3 regions of the Paraliobacillus zengyii genome follow, and region 3 is predicted to be linked to each of the others. Evidence: riboswitches for the same ligand, from Rfam matches in the RefSeq annotation. Region 3 holds a riboswitch; each other region holds the start of a gene.

Region 1 (4,822 bases), 1.0 Mb from region 3:
CTAAGCCCTGGCTTTGCCTTTATAAGCCGAGATGAAAAAGGGAAGAAACGTTTACATGGATTATTTGCTTTTAATTATTCCGCATTAATAAGTTGTGGGATCTCAGCTTCCGCACTTTCAGGGATGCGTTTTGGTATACCTAATCTAGTAGAAGAAATTTCTAATCAACTTTTTCTTGATGATCGCGAAGACATTATGAAGAATTTCTTTGACTATGATGAAGAAGAATTTGTAGGAGAATGGCTGGAAACAAGTAATCAATCTCATTAATATCTTTAGGTCCTATCCAGATGAAAGGTGGATGGGGCTTTTTTTTGATTACGAGAATATACTGAATGTCTCTGAATTAATCACAAATACGCCTGTATAAAACATAAACTATCCTAGTCTAAAACTAGGAGGTAAATGATGTATCCATATTATAATCAATATCAATCGTTAAATCAGTTTTATAGAGAGTCTCCATATTTACATCCATATCCACAACAATTAAATTACTGGGGGCGGCAACCATTCACAAGAGGCCAAGCAACATGGACAGAAGGAGGACGTGTTACGCAATGTGGTATGCCTTGGTCTCATAATGAATATATGACAGCAGCTGTAGGTGTGAATTCGCCTTATCAATGTGGGCAAACGTTAAAGATACGTGAGCTTTTCTCCCAAACTTTAAGAGAAGTTATTGTGACAATTGTTGATAAAGTACCTGGATTCCCAGCTGATAAAATTAACCTACACCGAAAGGCATTTGAAGCATTAGGTGCAGATCCAGCGGTTGGCGTAATAAATATTGAATTTGAATCTTCACCAGAAGTAGAGGAAGCAGAATGGGGAAAATATTTATTGGAAGTTACTGAGGTAGCTTATCCGAATTATAATATAACAGAATATAATTTTGTTAAGAAAACAAATCCAGCACCAAATCAAACAAAGGAAATCTATCACTATATTTTACAATCACCTCAAGAAAGAGTTAAAATCCAAGGCACGGTAATTTATAATTCAAACACTAATCGTGTTGAATCCTTTGATATTAAAGAAATATAAGATTGAAAAAGCCCAATCCACGTATAATGCGGATTGAGCTTTCAATTTTTTAATCATTTATTCAATTCATCAAAATTCATGTTGAACCATAAGGGGTCATTGTTATTAACATCACCATTATAGTTAATTAGCAATTCTTCACCAGCTTTTATATCTGTGTGAGCAAAAAATACAAAGGTATGATCTGGAAAGTTTATATCGTAATCGGTATTTGGAGTATAGGAATGATTAAACAACATGCCATATCCTAAAACAACCGCGGTATGATTTTTACCATATTCAAATACGTAATCATCCAGTACTGTTTGTTCTATGTGTTCGTGCTCCTTGTTTGGATAAGGAATAACAGGTGCAATATGTACTGTTTCTCCTTTTTTTATGTCGCGTGTAGCGAATACGCCTCGATTGAATTCCCCGTCGCTTAATGTAGATGTCTTTATCTCAATCATTTAGGTCACCTGCGATTTCCTTTTATTTTATTCATATGTACTCTATTTTGACAGTTGCTATTAGCGAACGCAACTGGTTGTACTTGAAATTTATAAAAGTTAATAGATTTATGGCCTTTTTAAAAAAACATCCTAAATTTTGTATGACAAATTCATTATCTTATGATATGATGAACCCGAAAATCAAATAAGCAAAACCACAAGGGGAGCTAAAATGCTGAGAGTGAACACGTTGTTCTAACCCTTCGAACCTGTTAGTTAATGCTAGCGCAGGAATGTGGATCGTGATATGTAGATTTGCGTTTACATATCTGTTCTCCCTTGAGGTTTTTTGTTTAAAAAAGGGGAGTTTTTTTTATGAAAAAATTAAGTTTAATTATGTTGATTGAGGCGTCCTTTTTTGCATCATTGGCGTTTGTTTTTGATTTACTTCCGTCGATTCGGCTTTCTCCATCGATTTCAATTTCTTTTGCTATGGTTCCAATTTTAATTTTAGCGTTTCGATGGGGGATTAGGGTTAGTTTAATTTCTGGCTTTATCTGGGGTATTTTACAAGTTATCTTGGGTGATGCCTATATTCTAACTCCACTTCAGGCATTTATTGAATATTTTATTGCCTTTGCTTTTATTGGTTTTGCAGGTCTATTTTATAAAGTCATTCAATCGAACCTGAAGATGGGGAAAAAGAAAAAAGTGTTATTTTGGGTTATTACCGCGACACTTGTTGGTTCTGTTGCACGTTACTTTTGGCACTTTGTTGCTGGATTTATTTTTTGGGGAGAATACGCGCCTGATGATATGAACGTGGTGTTGTTTTCATTGATTACAAACGGGATTACCATGTTGGGTGCCTTTGTTTTATGCGCGATCTTATTGGTGCTTTTGATCGGAACTACTCCGAGATTAATTGAGCGAAAATAAACTAGTTTTAACTCCCCGTTTTATAAATGGGGAGTTAAAACTAATAGCTGTCTGCTGCGCTTTTAATATAACCAAGCAGTAAAATAGTTAGCGTTAGGAAGCCAACAATTAAATAGTTAAATAAGCCATTAGAGAGATCAAGTAAGTCTATTAATTTTTGATCCGTCAAAATCATTTCCCCGGCTGTCCACGCAAGAATACCAGCACCAATATAAGCTATCCAACGATATTTTTCTAATACTTTTACGATTAGTTTCGATCCGAATATCATAATAGGAATGCTAACCATCACCCCAATGATAATCATACGAATATCCCCATGCGCCGCACCTGTAATAGCAACAACATTATCCAGACTCATTACCGCATCTGCAACAATGATTGTCGAAACAGCTTTTAATAAACCAGTATGTGAGGTAATGGTAGCTTCCTCTTCTTTTTCAACAAGTAAATTATACGCTATCCAAAGAAGTAATAAACCACCAATTACATTTACAAAAGGAATTTGCATTAAATAAATGATAATAACTGCAAAAAATATTCGGAGCAGAACAGCGCCAATCGTGCCTAAAAGTATTGCTCTATTTTGATGTCTTTTTGGTAAAGACTTGGTGGCCATTGCAATCACAACAGCATTATCACCGGAAAGAACAATGTCAATTGCAATAATTTTTAATAATGCAATCGTCGCAACAGGTGTTATTGAGAATAGTAATGGGAAAAAGTCCACTTTTTGTTCCTCCTACAGAAATTTAAGATGGATAAGCTAAGTTGTCCATAACCAATTCTATGAAGAAACTTGAAATAGTAAACCAAAAAAAGTAGAAGTTTTTTAAAGTATTTATTCTTTTAATTGTTCTCTTTTAAATATCCATACATAAATTAACCCCGCAAAAAATAGAAAACCTCCATAACCAACAGTAGGATATAAGTATTTAACCATAGCAGAAAAGCCAATTTGACTGAATAAAAAAGCTGCTAGTGTTGTGCCTGCAATCACCCAAATTCGAAAGCGTGCAGCGATAAAGTTCATTCTTGAAACAAATCCATATAAATTTCCGACCGCAGTGGTATATACTTCAGCAAATAATACAATAGCAAAAATTAGTTGAATAAATGGAGCAATTTTAGAAGCTATAAGAATCATGGGCACTTCCACATTTGAAACACTATCTAAATTCGTTAAAATACTGAAAAAAATAGCAATGATCCCTATCCCTAAACCTAATCCACCTAATAAAGCCCCCCATAGTAGGGTTTTTTTATTTTTAGCTTTCGCCCCCATTGGTGCTAATACTGCAACGGCAATCACAAGATTATAAGAAGCGTAATTAAGAGCAGAAATGAACCAATTTGGTGCAGCGCCTTCAATGGACTTCGATACTTGTAAATCTGCAGCTGTAATTGGATTTATTGAGATACTATAGATAGCGATAAAAAGAACAGAAACTAATAATACTGGAACAACATAACTGATGGCATTAATAACACCTTTCATTCCAGTTATAACAGTTAGTAGTGAAATAATTGCCATTAAGATCGTCCCCCATAAGGAGGCTAACTGAAATTGTTGATCAAAGATTGCACCGGCTCCAGCTATCATGGCTGCTAAAGCACCGAATAGAAAGACTGTAATAATAATATCGATGATCGTACCAATAATTTTTCCGTTAGTAAATCGCACTACCTCTACATAAGAGCTAACATTTAATGCTTTACCAATTACTAAAATCGTATAGCCGAAAAAGAAAAACAAGAGCGTTGCAAAGGTAAGTCCAAATAGGCCATTTATTCCATATGCACTAAAAAACTGGAGGACTTCTTGCCCGGAAGCAAAACCAGCCCCGACAACGGTTCCAATGTAAGTTGCCGCCACTTTAAATACATTAATCTGTGTAGATGATTCATTGTTCATTTCAATTCCCTCCAAATGCTAATCAGTACATAGGCTTTACAAAATATGTTGTTTTACACATCAAAATAGAAGGCAATTGATGGCTCGAATTAAAGATGAATTTATTATCATGCATGATTATGCAAAAAATGCAAAAACTATGAATACTCAAGATTAAATTACATTTGTTATTAAGAAGGGATGTTGTCATGAAACAGTACGGTTATCCTACTCCTCAAGGATTATATCACCCAGAAAATGAACACGATGCATGTGGTATTGGAATGATTGCCAACATAGACGGTAGGAAAACGCATGATATTGTTCAACATGCAGTTACGATACTTTGTAATCTAGAACACCGCGGGGGACAATCAGCAGATATCAGTACCGGTGACGGTGCCGGCATTCTCACACAAATTCCAGATGCTTTTTTTCGTGATAAATGTGAGGATTTAGATATCGAGTTACCAGCCGAAGGGAAATATGCAGTTGGTATGGTCTTTCTTCC
Region 2 (4,822 bases), 890 kb from region 3:
GATACTGTTCTATTTGAGACAGTATCATTTCCAACTCAGTTGAGGTTGGTAAGAATTGTTCTGGATGAAAACCTATTGCCGGCTTAACTCGAGCATCTCTTCTGGCTAGCTTCATTACTTTTTCTGCCGAATGAACATCATTGGAAACACAGATCAGTGCCTCTACTTTCACTTGTTCCAACTCAGCTAGTATTTTCAGACGTTCAGATCTTGCATATAAATCCAAATGAATATGTGCATCAATAATCGGAAACATTAGATTGCCCCCTGCAACTCTTGATAAATAGATTTTTTCCATTGCAAAAATTCTTCCGTCAAAAAAAGATTCGGATCACGCGGACGTTCAAATGGTATGTTGAACTCCTTTTTTATTGTAGCTGGTTTGCTTGATAAAACAATAATCCGATCAGATAAGTAAAGTGCTTCTTCAATGTTATGGGTAACAAAAAGAATTGATTGACGATTCTCTTCCCAAATTTTTAATAGCCATTTCTGCATTTCCAATCGGGTGAATTCATCTAAAGCGGAAAACGGCTCGTCTAAACAAATGAAATCTTGTGGACTTAACAATGCACGAACGAAAGCAACGCGTTGACGCATCCCTCCTGATAACGCATATGGATATGTATCTTCATAACCAGACAGTCCAGCTTTAGCTAACATAGATCGTGCTTTTTGATAATCAGGTTTACCTTGAATCTCTGCACCTAAAACAACATTTTCTAAAATCGTTCGCCATGGAAATAGCGACGGACTTTGTGGTGTATAACTGATTGCTCCGCGTTTACCAGTAATCTTATTTCCATCAAGGTAAAAGTCACCAGTGTCAGGTGTGTACATGCCACCTATCAAATGAAATAGTGTGCTTTTTCCACTTCCAGACGGACCTAGTAAAGAAACGAATTCACCATCTTTGACTGAAAAAGATAGATCAGCTAGCACTTCTTGATCTACAAATGACTTTCCGATTTGTTTAACGACAAGTTCGCTCAATTGTTTTCCTCCTTCACACGTCCTTTAATAAATATCTTTTCTAAGCCAACAATAATTCCAAAGAAGAGCATGCATAAGAGCATAATAAAGAAAATAGCAACAAAAACACGATCCGTTCGAAAAGAGGACTGAGCTAATGTCATATAGACGCCAATTCCCTGATTTGCTCCAAGCCATTCGGAAATAACTGCGCCCATTACACTATAGGTTGCAGCGATTTTTAAGCCCGAAAAAACTGATGGTAGCGCATGTGGTAATTCTAGTTTCGTGAAGATCTGCCGTTTGGATGCACCGGCCATCTGCATGTAATGCAACAATTCGTGACTTGTTTGGCGAAAACCATCTAATGTCGAAACCGCGATTGGAAAGAAACAAACGAGTGTAATGACAATAAGTTTAGGCATTACCCCAAATCCAAACCAAATAACGAGCAGTGGTGCAAGTACGATAATCGGAATGTTTTGTGATAAAATCAATAACGGATAAAATGCTTTTTTAAACGTTGGTAATATATGCAAACTAATCGCCACCATAAGTCCCACTGATACGCCAATGGCAAATCCAATTACTGATAATTTCGTTGTAGAGATAAGGTGATGCTGATAGCCACTCCAACCCGCGATTCCTTCTTGAACAATTACAGTTGGTGCCGGTAATAGCCATGCTGGGATATCAAAAAGGTGACTAATCGTTTCCCATAATACGATAAGAACAGCAATGACGATAATTGGACTGATCGTTTTTGTTGTAAATTTTTTCATATTAGAAAGGCGACGTCAAAACTGACACCGCCATCCCTCCCTTTTTTCTTAACGATATTTCTCTGTTAACACATCCATTGATGCCCCTTCAGGCTTATAATAGACTTTCACTTGGGAAATAATACTCGGACAACCAAGAGCGACCATTTCTTCATTCATTTTTTCTATAATTTGAAATAGCTCCGTTAATTCACCTTCCATTGTCGTTTCGAGTGGATTAACTTGGTACCTCACACCAGATGCTTCGATTACTGCGATTGCTGCGTCAACATATGGAATGACATCTTCGCCATTTTTTGTTTTTGGGATAATTTGAATACTTACAAGTGCATTAGCAATTTTTCGAGAGCCTCCCTTTTAATCTTCAGGTAAAAATTCATTCGTAAATGCATCATTCGCATTAAGTTCTGTCTCTAATAAATCATTTTCGTACATCCAATCTGCGTAATTTTCCCACACTTCAACATCTTGGACACCCCATTTAGCTGCGTCATCCTGATATTTTGGTGATAACCATGCTTGACTAGCCTTCACAAGTTCTGGGTCTAAATCAGGTACAGCTTCAATTAAAATATCTGCCGCTTCTTCTGGATTATCTATTGCATAATTATACCCTTTTGCTACAGCCGCTAAGAACTTTTCAACTGTTTCTGGATTCTCATCGATCATCATTTCATTCGTTGTAATGACTGGTGTGTAGTAATCTAATTTCTCTGAGTAATCAGTTAGATACTGCATGTTTAGATCAACACCACGAAGCTCAGCCTCAACACCTGTCCACCCATAATATATCCAAGCAAAATCAATATCACGTTCTACCGCCGTGAAGAAATCAGTATTTCCCATATTGATTATGTTCACATCTTCCACACTAGCGTCTTCTTGTTTCATTAGTGAGTCAATTACTGCTGCCTCAACTGGTGCTCCCCAACCACCATACGTTTTACCGGCATAATCTGCAGGTGATGTAATTTCTTTATCTACTGGAGAAGCAAATCCTGAAGTATTATGCTGAATAACTGCTGCAATAGATACAATCGGTATATCTTGTGTCCGAGCCTCTGTAATTGTTTCCTGTGCACTAATTCCAAAATCAGCTTTTTCCGCTGCTACAACTTGATCTGCACCAGATTCACTTGGCAATGTAATTTCTACATCTAAGCCTTCTTCTTCAAAAAAACCTTCAGCTTGCGCAACATAAAGCCCGGTATGATTTGTATTTGGTGTCCAGTCTAGCACCATCGTTACTTTCTCCAATTCTTGACTAGCTTGTTCGTCATTTGCACACCCTGTAATAATAAATCCAAGTGTAACCAATAAAAATAATACTTTCTTCATCTTAAAATCCCCCTTTTATTTGTGGAGGAACATATCCTTTTTCACGAAAAAAAATACGCTTAGGCATTAGCCTGGGCGCATATATAGTCACTTCTATTCGTGTTCATATATGTTCCCTACGCTGGTCTCAGCCAGATCAGGTTCCAAGGGTCAGTATCTATAACGGATACGATCTCAACCAGCCAAACTGGTCCCCCTACATTGAAACGTGCTATTTAATTAATTACACTACCAACTTTGCCATAGATTCGACTAATATTCAAGTACTATTTCATCATCATTAGTCATTTTTCTTTACTATTCAGTCTATACATAAGCAAATGATTTCATCTTTTCTACTTATTATGGCACAATAAACATGCAAAGATTAATTAAATAACTGAGGTGTTCTAATGAAAATAGATGTATGGTCTGATTTTGTTTGTCCGTTTTGCTATATTGGGAAACGTCGCCTAGAACAAGCGCTCGAACAATTCCCGCAAAAAGATAGTGTTGAAATAGAATTTAAAAGCTTTGAATTAGATCCAAATGCAGCAGTATATGCAGGTAAGAGCATTCATGAAGCAATTGCTGATAAGTATGGGATGCCAATCGAACAAGCGAAAGAGACAAACGCTGGACTTGGTCAGCAAGCTGAAAGTGTTGGTTTGACATTCCATTTCGAAACAATGAAACCGACTAATACGTTTAACGCGCATCGCTTAGCAAAATATGCCAAAAGTATTGGTAAAGAAGCAATCTTGACAGAGAAACTATTGTATGGTTATTTTACCGATTCTGTTAATCTAAGTGAAACAGATGCATTAGTTAAGATTGCAGAAGATGCTGGGCTAGAGAAAACAAAAGCAATAGAAGTTCTTCAAGATGAAACAGCTTTTGCTAATGACGTACGAGCTGACGAATCATTGGCACAACAATACGGTGTGACTGGTGTACCGTTTTTTGTAATTAACGATAAATATGCAATTTCTGGTGCTCAACCAGTAGAAACATTTAAAGATGCCTTAAATACAGTTTGGGAAGAAGAAAATCCAAAGCCAAAATTTACGGATCTTTCAACTTCTAAAACAGAATTTTGTACTGATGATTCATGTGGCATTCCCGAAGAAAAATAATACGTGAAGGTTTCCGAAAAATCGGAAGCCTTCTTTTTTTATCTATGCTAAAATGAATGTTGCTAAAAACAAGGAGGACATCATAGAATAATGGCAACTTTATTACAGAAAAAACTAGGCTTATTACTAATCATATTAACCTTATTAACTGGCTGTGGTCTTCAAACTGATCTAAACAGGGAAACACAAACAGATTCGGATCTTCCTTCCGCAACTGTGGATCGTGTTGTCGACGGCGATACGGTCCATATTATCTTGGATGGTGAAGAGGAAAGTGTTCGACTTTTACTAGTTGATACACCTGAGACAAAACATCCTAACCTGCCAGTCCAACCCTACGGAGAACAAGCGAGTCAGTTTGCTAAAGAAAAATTGACAGAAGGCACTCAAATTCAGCTCGAATATGATGGTCCAAAGCGAGATAAGTATGACCGACTGTTAGCATATATATGGATAGACGGTGAACTTTTTAATGAAATGTTGTTGGAAGAGGGATTCGCACGTTACGCCTATGAATATGATCCGCCTTACACACATTCCGACCAACTAAAGGAAGCCGAAACTAAAGCAAAAGCAGCTGATCTTAACATCTGGAGTGAGGATGGTTATGTAACT
Region 3 (4,822 bases):
ACGCAAATCCACATTATGATTCAGGTGGTTATTTTGGTTATTCAGAAAAATTTGGCGATCATCCAGGGGGACAAGCTGAATACTTACGTGTTCCTTATGGGAACTACACACCTTTTCGAATTCCGGATGATTGCGAACTTGAAGATGAGTCACTTCTATTTCTTTCTGATGTGCTTCCAACAGCATATTGGAGTGTAGAAAATGCAGGCGTTAAAGCTGGAGATACAGTGATTGTTTTGGGCTCCGGTCCTATTGGATTAATGACACAGCAATTCGCATGGCAAAAAGGTGCGGAAAGGGTAATTGCTGTAGATTATATCGATAATCGTTTGCAGTATTCTAAAAATGTAAACAAGACAGAGATATTCGACTTTTCGAAACATGATGATATGGGTGAAGTTTTAAAAGACGTAACAAATGGTGGTGCTGACGTTGTCATTGATTGTGTCGGTATGGATGGTAAAAAGTCCCCTTTAGAGTTTGTTGAACAAAAACTTAAATTGCAAGGTGGAACAATGGGACCAATTCAGATTGCCACGAAAGCTGTTAAGAAATGTGGAACGTATCAAATTACTGGTGTGTATGGAGGTAATTATAATTTATTTCCTTTAGGCGCCTTCTTTTCTAGAAATATAAATATTAAGACGGGCCAAGCACATGCTAGGTCTTTCATGGAACCAATTTATAATCAAATAGTGAATGGTGAAATAGACCCAACAAAGATCATTACACATACACTACCTCTAGATGAAGCATCACATGGTTATAACATATTTAATAAAAAAGAAGACAATTGTATTAAAGTAATACTCAAACCATAATACAAAAAAGAACTCTAGTCACAGAGTTCTTTTTTATATTATTATCTATTGATACATTTGATCACTTGAACCTGCAATCGGGTTTTGACCATCGTATTTCATCATCATTGCTTGAATTTTCTGTTGATCTTCAGGCACCATCTGGTACATCGCGCCGATTTTTGTAGTCATAGCTTGATCAGCTGGTTCTAATGGATAATATCCCTTACTAACCATGTATTGCCATGCTTCATATGCATGTGAACAACTCATCATAAAGGCTGTTTGTAAAAAAGAACGAATTTCTGGATTAGCACTTTCCATTGCAGACCAGGCATATTCACGGCCAGCTCTTTTTAACGTTAATAAATAGTTCGTTGCCATCTCTCTATCATTCATATCTGTAACAGTCACTCTAGGTTGTACAGGTGGATAGGCATTCATATTTGACTGTGTATAATCGGATAGTATTTTACCATCTTCTTTAAATAATGGCAGTTCTGTTGTTGCACCTTCTACCTTGTTTAAAAATTCCACTTTCATATTATAATCTCTTACATGAAACGGGAAATGACGCTCTAATAATTGTTTGAGTTCCTGATCTTGAACATGATCTAACATGTACGCCATAGAAGTCACAGAGTTCACACAACTCATTGTTAATTCATTTAAATCTTGTAATTAGTGTGCAGCTAATTTCATTTTTTCTCCTCCTTTTCGGCTATAGTTTTGCTCAAAAAGTCTTATCTATACCAATTTAAAATTATTATTTACAATGTTTCTGGAATAAGTTTTGCCTTGATGAAAAGACTATCTATGTAAGACTTAACAAAGGAGTGTTTAGAAATGGGTGTACTATCAGGTAATCCAAAGAAACAACCACTTCATTATGGTGAAGTTTTTAGCATGTGGTCCTTTCTAGCAGCTGCTAAAGGTAACTATGCGACGTATCAAACATTTATTAACCATACAGGTGATAAAGAATTAAAAAATTTATTAGAAGATTTAAACCGAGGAATGAAACAGGAAATGGAAAGTGTGGAAGAGATTCTTAAAGTTAATGGAATAGCTTTGCCTCCTTCTCCTCCAGAACGTTCCCTCGCAGACATTGAAGATATTCCATCTGGTGCGAAGTTCAGTGATCAAGAAATTAGTGCTGTAGTTTCTGCAAACATTGCAGCAGGTTTAATAGCTTGTAGTACAATAATTGGACAGTCACTTCGCGAAGATATTGCCATGCTTTTTGGCCAGTTCCATATGAATAAAGCGCAAGCTGGAGCAAAAGCACTTCGATTAAATAAAGACAAAGGATGGATTATACTCCCTCCAATGCAAGCAAAGATTCCAAATAAAGAGTAGTAAAAAAAGCACTAGATTATTTCTAGTGCTTTTTTCTTGCTACTTTGTAATTCGAATTGGGTTTAACACACAAGGAGGAGGGAAAGCAGATCACCTTAAGTCTTAATTTCTAACACTTCCGCCGAATCACAGATCGTTTCCGTCGGATTAACACCTACTCCATTCGAGTCAAGCAGGATTATCCCATCTCTTCTAATGGCCATTTTTCTAATTTATAAGCCATATCCCAAAATAAATATTCATATTGACTGCTAAGTAAGAAGTGTTCTTTCATACGTTCTCGATCAGAGGCTGTTACAGTTTCAGCTAGTTGATCAAGTCTATCAATTTGTTCCTCTACTAATGCTCTGAACCAATCCGATCCGTATGCTTTAATCCATTCTTGATAAATTGGTTCATCTGGTGTTTTATTTTTTAACTGTTCTCCAACTTCATAATAAACCCAGTAGCAAGGTAATATTGCGGCAATCACATCACCTAGATGACCATGATAAGCAGCTCGATACATATGTGAACTATAAGCGTAAGAGGTAGGAGCAGGTTTAAATGCTCTTTGTTCTGCTTCAGTAATAGATAATAGCTTAGAAAAAGTACGATGTAATTCTAATTCTGCTTGATAAGTTCCTTGTGCATGTGCCGCCATACTACTGGTTGTTTCTAAATCTTCCGCCTTTGCAGCACCTATTGCCTGGACACGAGCAAATTGTGCTAAATAATAAGAGTCCTGCATGACATAATAGCGAAAGTTCTCTAAAGGTAATGTGCCATTACCAATCCCCTTAACAAAAGGATGATTAAAACTAGCTTGCCAAACTGGATCTGCCTCTTTCCGAATGTATTGTGAAAATTTCATCTCAACTTCCTCCCTATCTGCATAAAAAAACCACCTTCCTTGATTAAAAGAAAGTGGTGGCATGATAAAGTAAAAGAACCAAAGGACTTTATTCCCATCCACTTCCCTCCGCTAGTTTAAACTAGATCAGGTTCTAAGAGTCTTGAAGTAACACTTCAATCTCAGTCTTTTATAAAGACTCCTCTAGTGGTTTTTCTTGCTATTTTATTCTGTCTATAGAATAAAATCTAGGAAGAAGATGTCAATACTCTTAAAGTAAACTTTCTTCCAGTGTCTTCATTTGATAAAAATAACCATTCTTTTTCATTAAATTCGTATAAGATCCCGATTCAATAATCTCACCATGATCCATGACTATAATTTGATCCATCTTTTCTAATCCTTTTAAACGGTGACTAACTAACAATAATGTATCTGTTTGTGCTTGTTCAAAAAGTTGTTTATATATTTTTTCTTCTGTTTTAGCATCAAGTGATGACGTTGGCTCATCTAAAATCCAAATATGACCGTTTTTCAAGATTGCTCTAGCAATTGCTAGACGTTGTTTTTCACCGCCAGAAAGATTCTCACCGTTTTCTAATACATGGTCATCGAGTGAAAAGTTTTCAAGTTGCACATTCATTAATGCTTCATGTAATACAATGTCATCTAAATCAGAATCTGCGAGTAATAAGTTTTCACGGATTGTTCCATAAAAGAAATGATTTTCTTGTAGCACGACTTTTGACTGTTCCCACAATGCATTTCCTGAAACAGTTGAAATATCGTGGTGATCCCAATAAATTTTACCTGCTTGTACTTGCTGTAGTTTCAAAACTAACTGTAGTAAGGTTGATTTTCCTGAACCACTTGCTCCAACAATCGCTGTTTTCGAACCTGCAGGAATCTCTAAACTAAGTGATGGAATGGTTGTGCGCCAATCCCCCCTATACGTGAAGGTAATATTTTTAAATCCAATCATTGGTGGTTTATTAGTGATTTGTTCAACGTTAGTTTCGACTTCGCTAACTTGAATATCTGGATCCTCCACTACCTCATACAAACGGCTGGATGCATCGCGGCTTTCTTGCATATAAATTGGGAAAACAGCCATTGGAGCAGCAGGTTCAAAAACGGTTAGTGAGATCATAACAAGCATAGCTAAAAATATCCCTTCTAACCTACCATCTACAACCAAATAAGCTCCGACTGCAAGTACGAACCAGCTTACGATAAAGGTTATAAAACCATTAAACGATTGACTATAGACTTTATTAATATTTTCACGTTTTTGTTTTTCAATATAACTTTCTGATTGCATAGTTATTTGTTCTTGTTTTTTTTCTAATTGTTGAAATATCTTTAAATCTCGAAAACCATACATCAATTCAGTAATTTCCGTTGAAAGATCTCCACGTTCTTGTCTGACTTTACCATTAATTCTTACTTGTCGTAACGAAAAAAAAGCTGGGATAACAAATACCGTTAGTAAGAAACCAACTAATAAAATAAGCGCGATTTCAATGGAATAAAAGCTACTAAATAAGATTGTTGTTACAAAAACGAGTAATAACACAATTGGTGGATAAAAAACACGTAAAAAGAAATTCTGTAAACTCTCCACATCTCCTACTACTCGACCAAGTATGTCTCCACTTCTATACTTATGAAAAATTTGTGGAACAAGAGGTTCTAACTTTTCAAAAAAAGTAACACGTAAATTACTTAAGATAGTAAAAGTTGCCCTGTGAGAATAAATACGTTCGCCATATTTTGAACTAGCTTTAATAAACCCAAGTAATTTAACTGTAGAAGTAAGCATAATTAATGC

Evidence for each region. A riboswitch is a leader RNA that binds a small molecule or an ion and turns the genes downstream of it on or off. The one in region 3 is predicted to bind thiamine pyrophosphate.
Region 1: it holds a riboswitch for thiamine pyrophosphate, as region 3 does, so the genes downstream of both, thiT (energy-coupled thiamine transporter ThiT) here and tenA (thiaminase II) in region 3, are expected to answer to the same signal.
Region 2: it holds a riboswitch for thiamine pyrophosphate, as region 3 does, so the genes downstream of both, DM447_RS05230 (ABC transporter substrate-binding protein) here and tenA (thiaminase II) in region 3, are expected to answer to the same signal.

Annotation. Positions count from the first base shown of each region.
Region 1 is NZ_CP029797.1:2,972,866-2,977,687, reverse strand. It holds gene DM447_RS14990 (flavin-containing monooxygenase) at 1-270, shown strand, start outside; gene DM447_RS14985 (DUF3889 domain-containing protein) at 409-1,047, shown strand; gene DM447_RS14980 (SET domain-containing protein) at 1,101-1,496, opposite strand; TPP riboswitch at 1,689-1,789, shown strand; gene thiT (energy-coupled thiamine transporter ThiT) at 1,854-2,417, shown strand; gene DM447_RS14970 (TerC family protein) at 2,458-3,147, opposite strand; gene DM447_RS14965 (YkvI family membrane protein) at 3,259-4,332, opposite strand; gene gltB (glutamate synthase large subunit) at 4,521-4,822, shown strand, end outside.
Region 2 is NZ_CP029797.1:1,049,569-1,054,390, reverse strand. It holds gene DM447_RS05250 (TatD family hydrolase) at 1-256, opposite strand, end outside; gene DM447_RS05245 (ABC transporter ATP-binding protein) at 256-993, opposite strand; gene DM447_RS05240 (ABC transporter permease) at 990-1,754, opposite strand; gene DM447_RS05235 (thiamine-binding protein) at 1,803-2,093, opposite strand; gene DM447_RS05230 (ABC transporter substrate-binding protein) at 2,112-3,092, opposite strand; TPP riboswitch at 3,189-3,300, opposite strand; gene DM447_RS05225 (DsbA family oxidoreductase) at 3,485-4,207, shown strand; gene DM447_RS05220 (thermonuclease family protein) at 4,298-4,822, shown strand, end outside.
Region 3 is NZ_CP029797.1:1,942,533-1,947,354, reverse strand. It holds gene DM447_RS09800 (zinc-dependent alcohol dehydrogenase) at 1-821, shown strand, start outside; gene DM447_RS09795 (spore coat protein) at 867-1,430, opposite strand; gene DM447_RS09790 (DUF3231 family protein) at 1,647-2,159, shown strand; gene tenA (thiaminase II) at 2,338-3,012, opposite strand; TPP riboswitch at 3,099-3,207, opposite strand; gene cydC (thiol reductant ABC exporter subunit CydC) at 3,263-4,822, opposite strand, start outside.